Regions from separate parts of the Arthrobacter nitrophenolicus genome, predicted to be linked through region 1. Evidence: riboswitches for the same ligand, from Rfam matches in the RefSeq annotation. Region 1 holds a riboswitch; the other holds the start of a gene.
What was found. Region 1 has a riboswitch for glycine ahead of gcvP (aminomethyl-transferring glycine dehydrogenase). Riboswitches for the same ligand answer to the same signal wherever they lie in the genome.
Positions count from the first base shown of each region.

Region 2: linked by a shared signal. The riboswitch ahead of gcvP (aminomethyl-transferring glycine dehydrogenase) and the one ahead of gcvP (aminomethyl-transferring glycine dehydrogenase) in region 1 are both predicted to bind glycine.

Region 1 covers NZ_CP174504.1:2,175,511-2,178,920, reverse strand. The annotation lists gene ACJJV6_RS10190 (LamB/YcsF family protein) at 1-310, opposite strand, end outside; gene ACJJV6_RS10185 (hypothetical protein) at 294-1,103, opposite strand; glycine riboswitch at 1,310-1,410, shown strand; gene gcvP (aminomethyl-transferring glycine dehydrogenase) at 1,571-3,410, shown strand, end outside.
Region 2 covers NZ_CP174504.1:2,539,156-2,542,565, forward strand. The annotation lists gene ACJJV6_RS11910 (MFS transporter) at 1-989, opposite strand, end outside; gene ACJJV6_RS11915 (TetR/AcrR family transcriptional regulator) at 1,074-1,610, shown strand; glycine riboswitch at 1,704-1,801, shown strand; gene gcvP (aminomethyl-transferring glycine dehydrogenase) at 1,985-3,410, shown strand, end outside.

The DNA.
Region 1 (3,410 bases):
CCACGGAGGCACCCACGGCGTGCGCAACACCGTCGAGCGCCCCCAGCTGGTACAGCACATCGCCGAACAGCTCATCGAAGCTGGCATCCAGCGAACGCCTGCCGAAGCCTGCCAGGTCCCGGTACCCCACGTGCGCACCGACAGTGACGTCGAGCTCGTAGGCTGCCCGGCAGCTGTCCAGCATGGTGATGGGGTCGCCGGCGTGGAACCCGCAGGCTACGTTGGCGCTGGTCACCAGCTGGAACATCGCAGCGTCGTCCCCCATCTTCCAGGAGCCGAATGATTCGCCGAGGTCAGCGTTGAGATCCAAAGGTGTTGCCTTCCAGCGTCTGCTTGTCAGGAGCTGCGGCTGCCGTCAGCTCCCCGGGGATGGTGTCCGGCATCGGGCCGAACGCTTCCTTGGCGTTCGACACCACGGCGCGGCCCATCATGAGGTTACCCGCTCCGCCGACCACCGCCCCGATCCCGAAGGGCAGGGCCCGGCCGAACAGCGCCGTGCCCTGGCGTTTAAGCAGGTTCTTGAGGAAGGCCTTCTGGATCCGGTTCCGGATGCTGCTGAAGCCCGGCATCGGCAACGATTTGGACAGCACGCTGCCCCAGGCCCTGGTGGGGTTCATTTCACGGCCTGCCACCTGGCCGCTCAGTGTGCTGAGGAGTGCGGTCCCCTCCTCACCCAGCATGATGGCCATAACCATGGTGCTGGCCTTCTCCGGGTTGGTCAGCCGGATGCCGTGGAGTTCGGCCAGCGAGGTGGCATACAGGGCTGTGGCTTCCAGGAATCCGACAGTGGCTGCAGCGGAAAGCCCCAGCGACGCCACCGTCCCCACACCGGGCACCGCGGCGGTGGCACCCACCACCGCCCCGCCGCCGGTGACGGCGCGCAGGTAGTCGCGCTCCAGGATGTCGGCCAGCTGGGCGGCGGTGGCACGCGGATGCCTCTTCTGCAGCCGCCGGACATAGGCCACCACGAACGGACGCTGGATTTCCACCGCCTTCAGCAGCATGTTGTGGACACCGGGCTTGGGATTGCCCTCGGCGTCGAACACCGCGTTGTGGGCGGTTTCCTGTGCGATTCGTACTGCGGGATTGCTGCGCCTGGCCATGGTCACCTCATTCAAATCGACCTGCAGCGGGAAGGCTGCCGTGCTCCTCCATCCTAAGTGGATCAACACTAAGCATGCTTAACTTCTGCGCCGTGGCCCGCCGCCCGAACCGCCTTTGCAACGGTGCTGCCGCGCCCCGATTTGCCAGCGGCCAGCAACAGCGTGTACCTTGTGAGCCGAATCACCCACATTTGAATACTGCCTTTCGAGCTGTGACGGGAGAGCCCTCCCGGACCACCACCGGACAGGCGCCGTAGGAGCAAATCCTCCCCAGGAATCTCTCAGGCCCATGTACCGTCACGGCGAGGCGACTCTGGAAAGCAGTCCGGTTTCCTGCCGGACTCACCGACGGTGCAAGAGTGCCCTGCCAAGAGCAGGTGTCCTCGGAATCTCTCAGGTCCAATACAGAGCGGGGAGGAACCCATCCATGCCGTGCCATTCGTGGCCGGCCAGACCTGGAGTTCCTCATGACGATTCAATCCAACCCATCGGCCTTTGCCGACCGCCATATCGGCGCGCGCCGCCAGGCCGACGTCGACACCATGCTCAAGGCCATCGGCTACGACAGCGTGGACGGGCTCGTGGACGTTGCCGTTCCGGGAGCCATCCGCCAGGAGCACGCGCTCCGGCTTGGCGGGGCCCTCAGCGAGGTGGAGGTCCTTGCCGAACTGCGCAGGCTCGCCGCCAGGAACAAGACTGCTGTCCAGATGATCGGGCAGGGCTACTACGACACCGTGACACCCCCGGTGATCCGCCGCAACATCCTGGAATCCCCGGCCTGGTACACCGCCTACACCCCGTACCAGCCCGAGATTTCGCAGGGCCGGCTTGAGGCCCTCCTGAACTTCCAGACCATGGTCCAGGACTTGACCGCCCTTCCGGTCGCAAACGCGTCGCTGCTGGACGAGGCCACCGCGGTTGCCGAGGCCGTCCTGCTGATGCGCAGGGCCAACAAAAACAAGGACGCCAAGGACGGCAAGACGGTGCTGGACGCCGACTGCCTGCCACAGACCATCGCCATCGTGCAGGGCCGGGCCGAGGCCCTGGGCTTCGACGTGGAGGTCGCCGATCTTTCCAAGGGCCTTCCCGACGGCGCCATCAACGGCATCGTCCTCCAGCAGCCCGGCGTGTCCGGCCGGGTCTGGGACCAGTCCGCGGCCATCTCGGCGGCCAAGGAGCGCGGCGCACTTGTCACGGTTGCCGCCGACCTGCTGGCCCTGACCCTGATCACCCCTCCCGGTGAGCAGGGTGCGGATATCGCCGTCGGCTCCACCCAGCGTTTCGGCGTCCCGCTGTTCTTTGGCGGCCCGCACGCCGCGTACATGGCGATCCGGACCGGCATGGAACGCACGCTTCCCGGCCGCATCGTCGGTGTCTCCAAGGACGACGCCGGCGCCCCCGCCCACCGTCTGGCCCTGCAGACCCGCGAACAGCACATCCGCCGCGAGAAGGCCACGTCCAACATCTGCACCGCCCAGGCGCTGCTGGCCATCGTGTCGTCCTTCTACGCCGTCTACCACGGCCCGGACGGGCTGAAGGCCATCGCCGAGCGGGTCAACCACAACGCCCGGATCCTCGCCACAGCGCTGGCGGCCGTGGGCCGGGAACTCGTCACCGATTCGTTCTTTGACACCCTCACCGTCCGCGTGCCGGGCAAGGCCCGCAAGGTCCTGACCGCCGCAGAGGCCCGGGGCATCAACCTCCGCTTCATCGACGAGGACACCGTGGGTGTCTCCATCGATGAGACGACGACGGCGGCAACGCTGTCCGCCGTTGCCGTCGCCTTCGGCGCCGGTCCCGTCGGGGACGCGCAGGGCTTCGAGCTGCCCGCAGCCGTGCTCCGCACTTCGGACTTCCTGCAGCATCCGGTGTTCAACACGCACCGGTCGGAGACCCAGCTGCTGCGGTATATCCGGAAGCTGTCCGACCGGGACCTGGCGTTGGACCGCACCATGATCCCGCTGGGTTCCTGCACGATGAAGCTGAACGCTACGGCCGAGATGGAAGCCATTTCGTGGCCGGAGTTCGCCTCGATCCATCCGTTCGCCCCGGATTCGCAGACCGAGGGCTGGCGTGAGCTGATCACGGGCCTGGAGGCTGATTTGGCCGAGATCACCGGGTATGACCAGGTGTCCATCCAGCCCAACGCGGGGTCGCAGGGCGAGCTCGCGGGCCTGCTGGCGATCCGCGGCTACCACCGCTCCCGTGGTGAGGGTCAGCGCAACGTGTGCCTGATCCCTGCCTCCGCGCACGGCACCAACGCCGCGTCGGCGGTGCTGGCCGGGATGAAGGTCGTCGTGGTGGCCA
Region 2 (3,410 bases), 360 kb from region 1:
ACCGTGGCCACGAGGGCCGGGATCATCGCGATGCCCGCTGCCGAAGGGGACATGCCCTCAAGCAGCTGCAGGTGCTGGGCCAGGAAGAGGATGAATCCGTTGAAGGAAAAGAGGGCCAGGACGTTGGCCGTAATGGCCATGCTGAACACCCTGTTCCGGAACAGGGGCATATCCAGGAGTGGATTGGCCAGCCGCAGCTGCCGGCGCACGAAGACTGCGCCCATGGCCAGGCCGAAGGCGATGCCCGCGATGGCCGCCGGGCCGGCGCCTTCCGTGGCCAGTTCCTTGATGCCGTAGACCAGGGGAACCATCACCAGCAGGGACAGCAGGATACTGGGCACGTCCACGCGGCCCGGGGCGGGATCCTTTGACTCCGGAATGAAGGAAGGGCCGAAGGCCAGGAGGGGCAGCATGAGCGGCACGGCCACCAGGAACACTGCGCCCCACCAGAACTGCTCCACCAGCCAGCCGCCGAAGATCGGTCCCAGGGCCGCGCCGCCGGAGAAACCGGCGGCCCAAATGGCTACCGCCAGCCTGCGGCGGCTGGGCTGCGGAAAGATGTTGCGGATCAGGGAGAGCGTGGATGGCATCAGCATCGCGCCAAAGAATCCCAGGGATGCCCGGCCGGCGATCAGCCAGGCGGGGCTTGGGGCGAAAGCCGTGGCCGCGGACAGGGCGGCAAAGCCGATGCTGCCGATAATCAGCAGCTTCCGCCGGCCGATGCGGTCACCGAGGCTGCCCATGGACACCAGCAGGCCGGCGAGCACCAGCGGGTAAGCGTCCACGATCCAGAGGAGCTGGACGCCGGTGGGTTCCAGGGCGCGGGCGATGGCGGGCAGGGCAAAGGTGAGTGCCGTGTTGTCCACGGCAACCAAGAGGACCGGGAACATCAGTAAGCCCAGGGCCAGCCAGTCGCGCCAGGGCGCCCGGACGGCCGGGCCGCCGGCGGGTGCCGTTGGGGTCCTGGTGGTTGCTGCGGAAGTTGTCATGCGATAACTATACCGTCCAGACGGTATAGTTACGAATCCGGTCCGGTTGGAGGGGCCACCGCTCCAACGGGCATGATTAGACGCATGCCCCGAAAGCCCGTAGCCCGTGAAGCGGTCCTTGACGCCTTTGAAGCCCTCCTGATTGAGGTGGGGGAGCGCGCGGCAACCCTGGACGCCGTCGCGGCGAAGGCCGGAGTGTCCAAAGGCGGACTGCTGTACCACTTCCCGAACAAGGAAGCCCTGATCCAGGTGCTGCTGGACCGGCTGGACGGGCTGGCGGGAGCCGACGCCGATGCGATGGCAGCCGCCGGGGAGGGGGCTGCGGCCTACTTCATCCGCACATCCGTCTGGGCCGACACCCCGCTGGACCGCGCGATCGTCGCGGCAACCCGCCTGGCGGAGGTGGCGCACGAGGAAACGCGCCGCCGGTTTGCAGCGATCCAGCAGCGCTGGCTCGACGAGATCGCGGCCGACGTCGGCCCGGCCCTGGCCAAAGCAGTGCTGTACATGGGGGATGGGCTCTACTTCAACGCCATGCTGTCTGTGGGGCCGGTACCGCCGGGCGGTGCGGCCGCGGATGTGGACGAATTGCTGGCAGCCTTGGAACGCCTGCGGCGGTAGCCGGCCATTTGCCCCAGCCGCGGTGGCGTAGGACAATTGGGGGCTGTGGGAGCTGTCACCGGCCCCCGCACAGCAACCCAAATGAATAGCCCTTGATCTGCGGCGGGAGAGTTCTGCCGGATAGTACAGCAGGCGCCGTAGGAGCAAACCCTCCCCAGGAATCTCACAGGCCCATGTACCGCCGCGGCGAGGCGCCTCTGGAAAGCAGCAGGCAGTCCGCCTGGGTGACCCGCAGTGCGGGAAACCCGGGGCTGTTGTGTTCACCGACGGTGCAAGCGGGGCCATGCGCAAGCTGGCAACGCGGAAACTCTCAGGTCCAATACAGAGCGGGGAGGAACCCGAATCGCTGCGGCGTACCCTGCGCCGCCTGACTCATGGAGTTCCCCGTGACCGTTTCCCCGGCCCCTGCCACCGCCACTTTCGTTGACCGGCACATTGGTGCCCGCCGCCAGGCCGATGTCAGCGCCATGCTCAAGGCCGTCGGTTACGACACCGTGGATGCCCTCGTTGACCGGGCCGTGCCCAAGGACATCCGGCAGGATACGCCGCTGAAACTGTCCCCGGCACTGAGCGAGGTGGAGGCGCTCGCCGAGCTGCGCAAGCTTGCGGCCAAGAACAGGACTGCCGTCCAGATGATCGGGCAGGGCTACTACGACACCGTGACGCCGCCGGTGATCCGCCGCAACATCCTGGAATCCCCGGCCTGGTACACCGCCTACACCCCGTACCAGCCCGAGATTTCGCAGGGCCGGCTTGAGGCGCTCCTGAATTTCCAGACCATGGTCCAGGACCTTGTTGGACTGCCCATCGCCAACGCGTCCCTGCTGGATGAAGCCACCGCCGTGGCCGAGGCCGTCCTCATGATGCGCCGGGCCAATAAGAACAAGGATGCCCGGGACGGCAAGACTGTCCTGGATGCCGACTGCCTGCCCCAGACCATCGCCATTGTGAAGGGCCGCGCGGAAGCCCTGGGCTTCGAGGTGGAAATCGCCGACCTGTCTGCAGGCCTGCCGGACGGTGCCATCAACGGTGTGGTCCTGCAGCAGCCTGGTGCCTCGGGCCGGGTGTTCGACCACTCGGCAGTGATCGCGCAGGCCAAGGAGCGCGGCGCACTTGTCACGGTTGCCGCCGACCTGCTGGCGCTGACCCTGATCACCCCTCCCGGCGAGCAGGGTGCGGATATCGCCGTCGGCTCCGCCCAGCGCTTCGGCGTCCCGCTGTTCTATGGCGGCCCGCACGCCGCGTACATGGCAGTCCAGAAGGGCCTGGAGCGTTCGATGCCCGGCCGCCTGGTGGGGGTCTCCAAGGACGACGCCGGTGTCCCCGCCTACCGTCTGGCCCTGCAGACCCGCGAACAGCACATCCGCCGCGAGAAGGCCACGTCCAACATCTGCACCGCCCAGGCGCTGCTGGCCATCGTCGCTTCGATGTACGCCGTTTACCACGGTCCCGAGGGACTGAAAGCGATCGCGCAGACCGCGCACCGCCACGCCCGCACGCTGGCAGCTTCCCTGAAGGCTTCCGGCGCGGAGGTCCTGCACGGTTCCTTCTTCGACACCGTCACGGTCCGCGTCCCCGGCAGGGGAGCGGAGGTTGTCGCTGCCGCGGAGGCCAAGGGCATCAATCTGCGTTTCATCGACGCCGATACCGTGGGTATTTCCGTGGACGAAACCACGACGACGGCGACCGTCGCCGCCGTCGCGTCGGTTTTCGGCGGCGAGGCAGTGGGCTCCACCGGAGCCTTTGCACTCGACTCCGCCGTCGAACGCACCTCCTCCTTCCTGCAGCATCCGGTGTTCA